3 regions of the Lactococcus formosensis genome follow, and region 2 is predicted to be linked to each of the others. Evidence: riboswitches for the same ligand, from Rfam matches in the RefSeq annotation. Region 2 holds a riboswitch; each other region holds the start of a gene.
The links. Region 2 has a riboswitch for lysine ahead of VNN39_RS03875 (amino acid permease). Riboswitches for the same ligand answer to the same signal wherever they lie in the genome.

Region 1 (4,674 bases), 380 kb from region 2:
TATTAGAAAGATAGCGGCTAATTTTTTCCACATAGGCAATATCGCCTGATGCTTCTTTTAAGCCTGTAATATTCGGGTGTTTCGCCAATACTTCTACGGCTTCAACAGAAAGATTCACTCCTGTTCTACCTGGTGCATTGTACATGATAATCGGAATATCGACAGACTCCGCAATCTTAGTGAAATGCTTTAACATCCCTGTTTCATTGGTTTTATTATAATAAGGGGTAATCACAAGCAAACTATCCGCACCTAACTTTTCAAATGCTTGAGCAAATTCCACTGCTTGTGCTGTGTTATTACTTCCTGCTCCAACATTGATATGAACACGTCCAGCAACCTGTTTAACTACAAACTCAACGATTGCTTTTTTCTCCTCAAAGCTAATCGTCGGTGCTTCTCCTGTTGTGCCTAAAATAGAAATAGCCGCACTTCCATGGCTAATCTGAAATTCAATCAGCTCAGCTAATTTTTCAAAATTTATAGAATTATCATCATTAAAGGGCGTGATGAGCGCCACAATTGAACCTTTAAGCATTATTTTCTCCTGTAGATATATTTCAGAAACCTTTGACGAGTGTTGCGATAGAAGAAAAGGAAACTACTCATCGTATAATTTTCTTTCTCTTGAAAAACATCTTCTCTTCGCCTTGTTCTTACTCCACTCCTTTAATTTGTATCCAAATATTATTTATGATTTTATCAGTGGTTAGAAGTAAAAGCTGTTACAAGCATTTACCAGCTAATTTTCGGTTAGATTTCAAACTCAAAGCCATCCAATGTTGCAAAATAGTCTTCAGGTCGCTCTGCCCGTCGAATCATACGCGTGCTCCCATCTTGCTGAAGCAATAATTCGGCACTTCGTAATTTTGCATTATACTGATATCCCATCGAAAAACCATGCGCACCTGTGTCATGAATGACTAATAGGTCTCCCTCATCAATCACAGGAAGTTCGCGCTGCCTGGCAAATTTATCATTGTTTTCACATAATGAACCAGTCACGTCAACAATTTCTTTCACTTTATCTTCCTCCTTTCCTATAACAGTAATATGATGATAAGCATCATAAAATGCTGGTCTCATCAGATTAACTGCGCTCGCATCCACACCAATATACGTCCGATAGGTTTGCTTTCTATGCAAGACACGTGTGACCAGTAAGCCATGAGGCGCCAACATAAAGCGTCCCAGTTCCGTATAAATTTTGACTTCTCCTAGGCCATTGGCAGTTAGAACTTCATCATAAACACGATGTACTCCTTCGCCAATGACAGCAATATCGTTAGGAGCTTCATCCGGACGATAATTAACGCCGATACCACCAGAAAGATTTATAAAATCAAGAGAAACGCCTGTTTTTTCACGAATTTCAAGTGCTAATTCAAATAATTGCTGTGCTAATTTTGGATAATATTCATTTGTCACAGTATTTGAAGCCAAAAAGCTATGCATTCCAAATTTCTTCACACCCAACTTTTGCAAATCTCTAATTCCCTGAATCAGTTGGGCTTTTGTCATTCCAAATTTTGATTCTTCAGGATTATCCATAATTTTGGTACCCATTGTAAAAACTCCACCAGGGTTATAGCGTAAGCTCATTGTTTCGGGAAATTCAAATCCTGCCAATGTGGATAAAAATTCAATATGGTTGTATGCATCAATATTAATCGTAGCCCCTAGCTTTTTGGCTAATAAAAATTCTTCAGCTGGAGTGTCATTTGATGAAAACATTATTTCAGAATTATCAAAACCACATTTATTTGCCAGTATAAGCTCAACATAACTCGCGCAATCAGCTCCACAACCTTCTTCTTGCAAAATTTTCAAAATTGCAGGCGTTGGTGTAGCTTTTACCGCAAAGAATTCTTTGAAACCTTTATTCCAAGAAAATGCTGTGTTTAGCGCTCTTGCTTTTTCACGAATTCCGTGCTCGTCATACAAATGAAATGGTGTCGGAAATTCTGCAGTAATTTTATCTAATTGATCTTTAGTAATAAATGGTACTTTCATTTCATGCTCCTGTGGACTTGCTATGCAAATCTTTATCTGAAGATTTCGGTAGTTTCAATGCTATGGAGGCTTGTCAAAAATTGTAACTGAAAGAAGGAAGATTTTACTTTTAGTCTACCAAATGATATTTTTCCCCATCTCAATCTTTAACTCTGTCTCCAGTGCCCTTTGACCACTGATATAATGAGTTTTGATGTAAGAAGCAGAGTTTTTCTTATTCGTTGACTCGCTAAAACATTATTCTATCGTTGTCGCGCTTCAACCTACAAACTCACATCGTATAAAAACAAAAGGCACTTGTAAGTACAAGCGCCTTTTATGTCGTCATGAAAATAGAGTAAAAAAAGAATTCTATATTATTCGGTTCGATCACTTAGCGCCAGACTTATTCAAGTCCGAGTGGTATAGGTGTTTCCTATACCCCCACGCTAGCCAGATGCCTCTGTTGCTAACGTTCGGCAATGATTACCTTTCGTACACGGTCGTCGGATGCCTCCTCTCGTGTAGTACTCATTTGCATTGCTACCTCTAATTTATTTTTCACAATTATAATATTTTCAGTATTGTTTGTCAATTGAAAACTTTTCAAATTTTTGGTATTGACTTATTTTTTTCTTTAAAACTGCTTTAAATCAAGGTTTACAAGGTGTATTTTTTCTCTGAACTTCTGAACCTCCAAAATATTTTGCAACATTGTTTTGTGAATTTTTAAAATAAAATGCTATAATACAAATTTAAAACGACGAATATACGGAGTTTTTGCTTGAAGCCAACTTTAACTATTGACCTGCGGAGGTGCTATGTATGGATTTATCAAATAAATTTAACACTAATCTTGGAAAAATTGAAATTTCTAAAATTCGTGAATTTGATCAGGAAATCTCCAAAATACCGAATGTTTTGAAATTAACACTTGGTAAACCAGATTTTCCGACACCTGAACATATCAAAAAAGCTGCAATTGATGCGATTGATGCCGATGAAAGTCATTATACTGGCATGCGTGGCCTGATTGAACTCCGTCATGCAGCCAGTCAATTTGTAGCTGAAAAATACAATTTGCATTACGATGCTGAAACAGAAATTTTGACCACAGTTGGTGTCACAGAGGCGATTGCTACTTGTCTCCTTTCAATTATTGAACCTGGCGATAAAGTTCTAATCCCAGCACCTGCTTATCCAGGTTATGCGCCTGTAGTAAGCTTAGCTGGCGGTCAATTGGTCGAGATTGATACCACAACTGATAAATTTGTCTTAACTCCTGAAAAACTTGAACAAGTATTGAACGAAACCGAGAATATCAAGGCTATCATCCTTAATTATCCTTCAAATCCAACGGGCATAACTTACACTCATGCCCAACTTAAAACACTTGCTGAAATCATCAAAAAACATGAAATTTTTGTCCTTTCTGACGAAGTTTATTCTGAAATTAACTATAGCCAACATGTACATACTTCTATTTCGACCTTTTTACGTGATCAAACTTTTGTACTTAATGGCCTTTCAAAATCACATGCGATGACGGGTTGGCGAATGGGGCTGATTTTTGCAGAAAAATACTTGATTGATCAGCTTGTAAAAACACACCAATATCTGGTTACTTCTGCCTCAACACAATCGCAATGGGCAGCAGTTGAAGCTCTGAGTAAAGGAAAAAATGATGCTGAGCTAATGAAAGTCGAATACCTCAAACGGCGGGATTACATTATTGAGAAAATGACTGAACTTGGCTTTGAAATTATCAAGCCAGACGGGGCTTTCTATATTTTTGCCAAAATTCCAGCAGAATATAACAGCAATTCTTTTGAATTTTTATATGATTTTGCAAAGAAAAAACATGTAGCATTCATTCCAGGCTCAGCCTTTGGTCAATATGGTGAAGGTTATGTCCGTTTGTCCTATGCAGCTTCAATGGAAGTGATTGAGATTGCTATGGAGAGATTGAAAGAATATCTTTCGGAATAACTTACTATTATCGTTGTGCTATACTCAGAGTTTATCTTTGCTTTAATGTAAACCTTCTCAAAAAAGACGAGCTTTTTCTCGTCTTTTTTGTTATATATTCACTCTTGTTATTAATCAACGAAAATAGGTTTGGCTTATAAAAAAGAGATAGTTTTAATGTGTAAATCCATATACTTTATTTTTAGGATTATTATGGTCTTTAAGATGTGCCTCTATATGTGATCCCTATAACTCCTACATTACCAATAGTATATCCATCAACATAATCCATAACCTTGTCTAGATTAATTAACATATGGTTTTTGTCCATCGGTACTTCACGCATTTCAATATCCCAATATACACAGAATTTTCCCAACAAACTTGATGCCCAGAAGAATTAACGAGATTTGTTTTTTTAGCCTTAATGTCCAAGCCTAACTTTTCTGCTCGTTTACGCCAAGAGAATTTCATTGCCGCTCCACCCAACATACAAGCTTCTGAAGAACCAATTGTTGATGTTCCCATAAACTGTTCGTTTTCACTTGCATTCCAAAGGTCAGCAATTATATTTACACGACGTTTTTCAATTTCGATTGTTCTTGGGTATTCTGATTTATCTATTACATTTTTCTCTAGAGTTTGACTCATCAGTTTTACTGCTTCAGATTCCATGTATGTTTGACAAAAATGACTAAGTCCAACCGCGCATTT
Region 2 (4,674 bases):
TGCGTCTTGTAGATACAGGGGCTTATCCTTCTGCCGAAGCTAAAGAAGTTCCAGAAAGTTTAAACGATGAACTTCAGGCATTAAAAGCAGAAGTTGCAGCGCTAAAAGCTAAGTTGGCAGAAACAGGAAGTCAGACTGTAGTATCTACCGTCAGTCAAGAAGTTCAAATCAAGCAACAAGTAAAAACGAAAGCAGTGACCGAAAAGTATACTGTAAACCAAGAGTTAGTTTTTAAAGCTCTAAAGGAAGCGACCAACGAAGCTCGTCAAGCAGTTTTTGGTGCATGGCCGGAGATAGTTTCCAGCTTTACCAAGCCTTCAGATCGCGCCATAATCAATAATACAGCACCTGTCGCTGCCTCAAGTAATTTTGTGGTGGTTACTTTTCCTCATGGTAATTTAGCAAAGCGCGTTACAGAAAATGAAAACTTACAATTAACTTTTGGTAATTTAATGTCATCAATATTGGGATTTTCTCCAGAGATTATTGCTTTAGCAGAGCAAGATTGGCAAGCTTTACGTCAAGAGTATGTTTTAAGCCTCAAAAAAGGAGGACAACATGTTACAAAAGATACCGAATCTGAGCCAGAATCTGAAGAAAAAGAAGTTCTTGTAAGTAAAGCAAAAGAATTTTTTGGAGAAAAAGTGAAAGTAATAAACGATTAAAAAAACGCCTCATGGCGTTTTTTTTTTTAATCAATATCACGGCTTAAATCAACTTCTTCAAGAGGAATGAGTTTTGTTTTCTTCACGATTTTGTAAGAGAAATATAAAATCAAGAAGAGAGGTAAAGCAAGGTAGGTCGTAATGATGCTTTGCGCATTCATCGTTACGGTAGTAATTTGCCCGATAACGATAATGATTGAAAGAATAAGAGCGATGATTGGCCCAATAGGGAACCATTTGGCATGGTAGCCTAACTCAGAAAGTTTATGACCTTGTTTAATAAAAGCACGGCGGAAGCGGAAATGACAGATAGCAATTCCAATCCAAGCCAAGAAACCAGACAAACCGGAAGCAGCGACTAAATAGAAATAAATCTCAGTACCAAAGATACTTGTCAAGAAGGCCAATAGCCCAATGGCAACAGTCGCTAAAATTGCATAAATTGGTACACCGTTGCTTGTATTTGTTTTAGCGAAGATTTTCGGTGCATGGCCCTCTTTCGCCATACCAAAAAGCATGCGAGAAGCAGCATATAACCAAGAATTGGCAGATGAAATAACAGAGGTTAAGATGACCGCATTCATAACGGATGCAGCAGCAGCTAAGCCAGCACGTTCAAATACCAAGGTAAATGGAGAAACAGTAATATCACTTTGTGTTGCTGCACGGAGAAGACTTGGGTCTTTATAGTAAACCAAGGCACCGATTACGAATATTGAGAGGAAATAGAAAATAATAATCCGCCAAAAGACTTGTTTAATCGCTGAGGGAACATTTTTCTCAGGATTTTCTGATTTACCGGCTGCAATACCAACGATTTCAGTACCTTGGAAAGAGAAGCCTGCAATCATGAAGACAGCAATCATACCTCCAATACCACCGACAAAACCATGATTTCCTCCAGCAGAAAGATTGCGTGCCACATCTGGCTTATAACTCATAATTCCAAAAATTGTTGCGAGACCAATCACGATAAAGGCGATAACAGCGATGACTTTAATTGTCGCCATCCAAAATTCTGCTTCACCATAAGCCTTAGCTGAAATAAGATTAACCAAGAGGATAAGCGCAATTACGATAGTTGACCATATCCATGTAGGCACATGGGGCAACCAAAATTGCATAATGACACCAACTGTAGCAGCCTCAACCGCCACAGTAATTGCTGAGTTAAACCAATAATTCCAACCCATCGCGAAACCAAAAGCTTTATCCACATAACGGTCGGCAAATGATGCAAAAGAGCCAGACACTGGAAGATAAGATGCCATTTCACCTAAAGACGTCATAAGGAAGAAAACCATGAGGCCAATAGCGATATAGGCTACTAAGGCGCCCAGAGGTCCAGCTTGAGAAATTGTTGCACCTGATGCAACAAATAACCCGGTACCAATCGTTCCTCCTAAAGCTATCATTGTTAAGTGACGGTGTTTGAGACCACGTTTAACTTGCGTGGATGGCGTTCCCTCATTATTTGAAGTATTATCCATTACTTCTCTCCTAAATTTATAAATATTAATACAAAAAGCAATCCCTTAGAGATTGCTAAACGTCAGAAAGATCTTTCATCCGAATAGCGCATCGTGTCTAGGATTAGATCACGACAGTTTAACAGGTGTTTCCTGTTAAACCAAGAAAAGTTAGTGAGCATAACTTTTCTTTCGGCAACCGCTCCTGGGCTAAACTTCTCAGCATGCTCTAGCTCTGCTTAGCTTATTATTGGTTGCGACCTCTATCGTTTATTAAGTATTTATGAATATTTTAGATTAATTTAGGAGGGATGTCAAGGAGGAGCCTAGCTAAGATGAATAATTATGCAATTCGATGTTTAAAAACACAGAGTTTTTAATGATTTGTATCGTCCTTAAGAAAATCTAGACATTTGTTTTAGAGCTTAAAAAGAGTTATAATGTAAGAAGAGATGATTGCGTTTTCATCTCAACTATATCTGGAGGTGGTTTTCTATGACGTTTACCCCAAAATATGTATCTCCAACTTACGCGGGAGAAAAAATTGTATGCGTAACCCGTAGCCAGCAAGGGGAGATTTCCCACTTATATCAGCGCTTTGATAGTCGTTGTAAGTTACACTTTATAGTGAAGAAGCTTGGCTATTATCAATCGAAAGAAGGTCAGTATCGCTACATTCCAGCTAATGTGCTTGACGTAGTAGCTTAGTAAATAAAAACATTGAGAAATCTTCTGCAGAGTCAGAGGGTTATTTTTTATTTTATAAAACCACAAAGCAAGATAAATCAACTTGCAAAAAGTAGTTAAATCTGATAGAATATATACTCGTGAGTAAAACTCATAACTTACACAGGCTCCAACCTGTGTCATTAGTCCAAAAGGAGGAAAAATCAATGACAAAATACGAAATTCTTTATATTATTCGTCCAAACATTGAAGAAGAAGCAAAGAAAGCCCTCGTTGAACGTTTCGATAGTATCTTGACTGACAACGGTGCTGCTAATCTTGAGTCTAAAGACTGGGAAACACGCAAACTCGCTTACGAAATTCAAGACTTCCGCGAAGGTATCTACCACATCGTAACTCTTGAAGCTGCTACTGATTCAGAAGCTTTGAGCGAATTTGACCGTCTTGCTAAGATTAACGGCGATATTCTTCGTCATATGATCACTAAAGTAGAAGCTTAATTCTAGTTTAGCTGGACAAATTTAAAGGAGAAACATCATGATTAATAATGTTGTTTTGGTTGGACGCGTCGTGCGTGACCCTGAACTGCGATACACACCGCAAAATACTGCGGTTGCTACATTTACGATTGCTGTTAACCGTCGTTTTAAAAACGCGCAAGGCGAGCGTGAAGCTGATTTCATTAACTGTGTCATCTGGCGCCAATCTGCTGAAAACTTGGCAAATTGGGCTAAAAAAGGTGCCTTGATTGGTGTAACAGGTAGTATTCAAGTACGAAATTATGAGAACAAAGAAGGTCAACGTGTTTACGTGACTGAGGTATTGGCTGATAACTTCCAAATGCTTGAAAGTCGTGCTGCACGTGAAGGTGGCTCTGGTTCATATTCTGCACCACAGCAACAACAATCACAAAATCGTCCTTTTGCTGGCTCTAACAGCTCAGCAGGCAATTCAACACCTGATTTTGGTCGTGATGCAGATCCGTTTGGTGGCTTACCAATGGAAATCTCAGATGATGATCTTCCATTCTAATAAGTAAGGCAGCTGTACAAGGCAGTCTATCTGAGCCCTATTCGTTGAGTATAAAAGCGGTATCCGTATTGACTTTTCTACTCAACAACATCTTACAATAATATAAGGAGAAACACACTATGGCTTTTCAAAAACGTGGTGGCTTCAAACGCCGTAAAAAAGTTGACTTTATCGCAGCTAACAAAATCGAAGTTGTTGATTACAAAGACACTGAACTCTTGAAACGTTTTATCTCAGAACGTGGTAAAATCTTGCCACGTCGCGTAACTGGTACTTCAGCTAAAAACCAACGTAAAGTGGTTACAGCTATCAAACGCGCACGTGTTATGGCTCTCTTGCCATTCGTAGCTTCTGACGAAAACTAAGAAATAATTAAGCACCTTCGGGTGTTTTTTTGTTAGCTTCTTTTATACAAAGGGATTCATTAATCTTATTATGAAGAATAAAAAATATGAATGTGGTAAAATAAAGCAATGACATGGATTATAATTTTACTTTTTTGCCTTTTGGCTTATGGGATTTTCGTTGAACCACATTTTATGCGTGTGCGACAAGTGACAATTTCAAACACAGCCGGGCTGAGAGTTGCACACTTTACGGATACACATTTTAATTGGCATACCCACCCACGCCGTTTTTTAAAATTTTCAAAACACATAAAAAAAACACAACCTGATTTGATCTTGTTCACAGGCGACTTATTTGATAAAGTCGATTGGGCACAAGCGCATGATGTCGATAAGGTAAAAGAAATTTTAGTAGAACTTAAAGCTCCTTTGGGAAAATTTGCGATTTTGGGTAATCATGATTTTTCAGATGAA
Region 3 (4,674 bases), 510 kb from region 2:
GCTATCAGCGTTGTTGTTGTTGTTTTACCATTGGTTCCAGTAATCCCAATAATTGGGGCTTCCGAAACAAGATAAGCAAGTTCTACTTCCGTAATAACTGGAATCTTTTTATCCAATGCTTTCTTTATCATTGGGTTATCATAACGAATACCTGGATTTTTTACCATAAAATCAAAATCTTCGTCTAAAAGTTCAAGGGGATGGCTACCACAGATAACTTCAATGCCTTCTTCCAAAAGGGCTTGTGCGGCAGGGTTTTCTTCAAAAGCCTTTCCGTCATTTACAGTTACGTGTGCACCTAGAGTATGAAGCAAGCGGGCTGCAGCTTCTCCTGATTTTGCTAATCCAAGGATGAGTACTTTTTTTTCTTCAAAAGTTTTGATTTTTTTCATTGTTCCTATTCTTTCTACTTCCCTCTATTTTACCGCTATTTACCTATTTTTTCAATATAGAGTTTGTATTTGAAAGTTTTACTATGAAAATAAGATATCTTTTGCAAAGAAAAAAGAGCAAGTTTATGCTCTCTTTATTTAAGCTTTCAAGAAGCGTGAAAGAAATGCACGCGTCCGTTCTTCTTTCGGAGCTCCGAAGATTTCTGCTGGTCGTCCTTCTTCAGCGATAACCCCTTTATCCATGAAAATTACACGATCACTTACATCACGCGCGAATTCCATTTCATGAGTGACGATAACCATTGTTAAGCCTGTTTCAGCCAGTCCTTTCATTGTCTGTAAGACTTCGCCTACCATTTCAGGATCAAGTGCTGAAGTCGGCTCGTCAAATAAAATCACGTCTGGATTCATGGAAATCGCACGAGCAATTGCCACACGTTGTTTTTGTCCGCCGGAGAGTTGTGCAGGTTTGGCATTAGCAAAGCTTGCCATCCCCACTTTTTCTAGATTGTCGAGTGCAACAGATCGAGCTTCTTCCTGGCTTTTTTTCAATACTGTAACTTGCCCAGCCATAACATTTTCGATAACATTCATATTGTTAAACAAGTTGAAACTTTGGAACACCATACCAAGATGCGTGCGATACTTTGGAATATCAAAGCCTTTTTCTAAAACATTTTCACCTTTATAAATTATTTCTCCACCAGAAGGTTTCTCCAATAAATTAATCGAACGAAGTAATGTTGATTTACCACTTCCAGATGAGCCAATAATCGAAATAACTTCGCCCTGATTTACCGTCAAGTGAATATCTTTCAACACTTCATTACTACCAAATGATTTTTTTAAATGATTGATTTCTAAGATTGCTGTCATTTAAGCGTCCCCCGGTTCTTGTACTTGCATTTGATTTTGGATTGGGACATATGCATCTGGTCCATCCATTTTTCTTTCTACGAAGCGTAGAATACGTGTCACTGTAAATGTTAAGACAAAGTAAATTGCACAGATTACAGCAAAGGTTTGGAAATACATAAAGTTTTGTTGCGCCACTGTTGTCCCTTGGAAAAAGAGCTCTGTTACTGAAATTACAGACAAGACTGATGTATCTTTAATATTAATGACAAATTCATTTCCTGTTGCGGGAAGAATATTTCGTAAGACTTGTGGCAGAACAACTTTACGCATAGTTTGTCCATGAGTCATACCAATAGCTTGTGCAGCTTCGAATTGCCCTTGATCAACAGAGAAAATTCCGCCCCGTACAATCTCAGACATATAAGCACCCGTATTGATGGACACAATAATGAGTGCAGCTAAAGTCCGATCTAAGCTCAATCCGAAAGCTAGAGCGGTTCCGTAGTAAAGCACCATTGCTTGAACAATCATTGGTGTTCCACGGAAAATTTCAATATAAGCTGAAATGAACCAGCCAAATACTTTATGTAAAAAGGCTAAAAATTTATTACTGATTTCTGGAATAGTACGATAAACACCAATAAGAAGACCTAATATCGTACCAATAATCGTACCAATCAGAGAGATGAATAAAGTCATCCCTGTACCATTAAGAAACTGTTTACCGTTATCTCTTACAATACTGATAATTTGATCATACCAAGCGCCTTGTGTTTTGGCTTCTGGCTGGGCAGCAATCATTTCATCCATCAGATCTTTTTGATCTTGAGGCGTAAAACTTGTCAAAAAGCTGTTAATCACAGGCAAGTTGGGGTCATTTTTACGTAAACCTACTGCGACTGTTGTATCATCAGAGTTTGTAACAAAACCTTTTCCTTCGCTAAATTCAATCATTTTGAAGTCTGGGTTTGCTTTTTCTGCTGTCACTCCTTCTGGACGTTCAGCCACATAACCATCGATAGCTCCACTCTGTAAAGCCACTCGCATGCTTGAAAAATCTTTCATTGCTGTTTGCTTATTAACACTTTCAATCTGGTCAATCATGTTATAGTGGAAAGTCCCCAGCTGGGCAGTAATTTTTGCACCAGAGAAGTCTGCTAAGCTCGATGCTTGAGCAAAGGGGCCGCCACTTTTGACCATCATTACAAGGTTAGATGTATAATACGGCTCTGAAAAGGCAATTTGTTCTCTGCGTTCAGCAGTTGGTGACATCCCTGCGATAATGCCATCAATCTTCCCAGATTTCAGTGCAGGAAGCAAACCATCCCAGCTTGATTTTACAATCACCAATTCTTTATTTAACTTGTCTGCAAGTTTTTTTGCTACTTGTACATCGTAACCATTTGCCCATTGACCATCCACACCATCAATAGGGACAGCACCGTTGCTATCATCATATTGTGTCCAGTTAAAAGGGGCATACGCAGCCTCCATTCCGACACGGAACTGATCTGCACTCACTTTTGAACTCCCGATAAATAATGCCGTAAACAACGTCGCGACAAGTAAGAATAAGTTTTTTCTTCTCATAATACTCTCTCTTTCATTTTTCCAAATAAAAAGCAACCTTTACACAGAGAGGTTGCTAAACGTTGTACGTGATTCATATTATCAGTAAGTAACGAATAGCACTCCGCAAAACTGCGACAGTTCAGCAAGTATCCCTTGCTGCCCCAACGAACTCACCTGGACGAGTGAATTCATTTCGGCAATGTCTCCTCCGTTTTACTTCAACGCTTGTCCAGCTCAGTAAAACTTCCTATTCATTGCGACCTCTATCATTTTATTTGTATATTGTAATTTAAATCTTAACCTTTTTTTAAATGAATGTCAACAATTTTCTCTAATTATCAAAAAACTCGAAAAATAAGAGCAAGATTAAAAGCCTAACAAGTACTTTTAGATACTCACTAGACTTTTTAAGTTTATTTAATCTTAGGAATTTTTAAAGTAAATTTTGAACCCTCTCCTACAACGGAAGTCACGCTAACATCTCCCTCATAGTTCTCCACTATACGTTGAATAATAGATAGCCCAAGCCCAGTTCCTCCTATATCTCGATTTCGTGCTTTATCCGCACGGAAGAAACGTTCAAATACATGTTTTAAATCTTCTTGGCTAATACCATAACCACGGTCCTCCACAGTTGTAATGATATATTCATCATCTTCTTCAAGATGTATCTGGACTTCTTGACGATCTTCAGGCGAGTATTTTATCGCATTATCAATCAATATTTTCAAACCTTGCTCATAATGGTTGGGATATATATGTGCTAATCTTCCTGATGGCAAGTCATTTTCAACAGTTAACTTTAAATCAGGATGGATGAGTAGAAAATTTTTCTTAAGAAAATTCGAAACTTCTGTTGGATCACAGATTAGGTCTTCATCTTGAAAATCAATGCTTTCAAGACGCGCCAATGCGAGCATCTCTTCCAACATCGTTCTCATCGTACTAACTTCTTCTATACTGGCCTGTAAAGACTCCTCAAGCACTTCAGGATCATTTTTCCCCCAACGATTCAAGAGATTCAAATGCCCATCCAAAACTGCAAGTGGCGTCCGTAACTCATGACTGACATCGGAAACAAAACGTTTCTGCTGATCAACGTAATCATTAAGCTTGATCATCATATCATTATAAACTGTTGCAAGTTCCTCAATTTCATCCCCCGTCTGAATAACGACAGGTTTGAAATCTGCCTTCAAATTATTGGCACGTGTAGTGATTGCATCGTGCAAATGTTCCAAAGGCTTGATATAGCGACTCGCCATAAAGTAACCAACAAACTGAGCTATAAAGAGAGCTATAATTTCTAAGATAATCAAGGCAACAAGTAGCTTTGTACGCACACTATAATAATAGCTCATATCATAAAAAGCCTGTACATAGCCGATCAGTTCACCCGTTTTTTTGGAGTGCACAGGTCGCTCCACCAAATAACCAGAATATTCGCCAAATGTACGTACAGCTTGCGATGAATTACCCACATCTTTCCTTAGAGGAAAACCATACGAATTGGTCGAGTAAATCAGGTTCTCACCTACATCGAAGACATAAAAGGACTTTCTTGAACCAATCATACTTCCTAGTGTTTCAAGTTCATTTTCTCTTCCCTGACTGGAGGCTGTGTAGTCTTTGGCATAAGCCAAATAATTCGCAAGATTTTCTTCTGACAGTTTGTTTACCGATTGGGACAGACTTTGTTCAACATTATTTAAAGCCCTCATCATATCCTCTTTTTCAGAATTGATGAAAGTAGTTATCGTTAGTTGATAAACCAATACTGTAAAAATAGTGAAAGTAATAAAACAAAAAATCGTATTTGCAAATGCCCAACGTAGCATGATGCTCCGCTTAC

Region 1: linked by a shared signal. The riboswitch ahead of VNN39_RS05735 (diaminopimelate decarboxylase) and the one ahead of VNN39_RS03875 (amino acid permease) in region 2 are both predicted to bind lysine.
Region 3: linked by a shared signal. The riboswitch ahead of VNN39_RS01370 (ABC transporter permease subunit) and the one ahead of VNN39_RS03875 (amino acid permease) in region 2 are both predicted to bind lysine.

The regions. Positions count from the first base shown of each region.
Region 1 covers NZ_CP141721.1:1,164,731-1,169,404, reverse strand. Annotated here, with positions in the region: gene dapA (4-hydroxy-tetrahydrodipicolinate synthase) at 1-538, opposite strand, end outside; gene VNN39_RS05735 (diaminopimelate decarboxylase) at 754-2,013, opposite strand; lysine riboswitch at 2,380-2,552, opposite strand; gene VNN39_RS05730 (pyridoxal phosphate-dependent aminotransferase) at 2,818-3,981, shown strand; partial or broken gene VNN39_RS05725 (pyridoxal-dependent decarboxylase) at 4,190-4,674, opposite strand, start outside.
Region 2 covers NZ_CP141721.1:784,598-789,271, forward strand. Annotated here, with positions in the region: gene dnaX (DNA polymerase III subunit gamma/tau) at 1-665, shown strand, start outside; gene VNN39_RS03875 (amino acid permease) at 692-2,155, opposite strand; lysine riboswitch at 2,232-2,408, opposite strand; gene rpsF (30S ribosomal protein S6) at 3,028-3,321, shown strand; gene ssb (single-stranded DNA-binding protein) at 3,359-3,853, shown strand; gene rpsR (30S ribosomal protein S18) at 3,973-4,218, shown strand; gene VNN39_RS03895 (metallophosphoesterase) at 4,327-4,674, shown strand, end outside.
Region 3 covers NZ_CP141721.1:273,739-278,412, forward strand. Annotated here, with positions in the region: gene murD (UDP-N-acetylmuramoyl-L-alanine--D-glutamate ligase) at 1-392, opposite strand, end outside; gene VNN39_RS01365 (amino acid ABC transporter ATP-binding protein) at 531-1,268, opposite strand; gene VNN39_RS01370 (ABC transporter permease subunit) at 1,269-2,840, opposite strand; lysine riboswitch at 2,929-3,096, opposite strand; gene VNN39_RS01375 (HAMP domain-containing histidine kinase) at 3,236-4,674, opposite strand, start outside.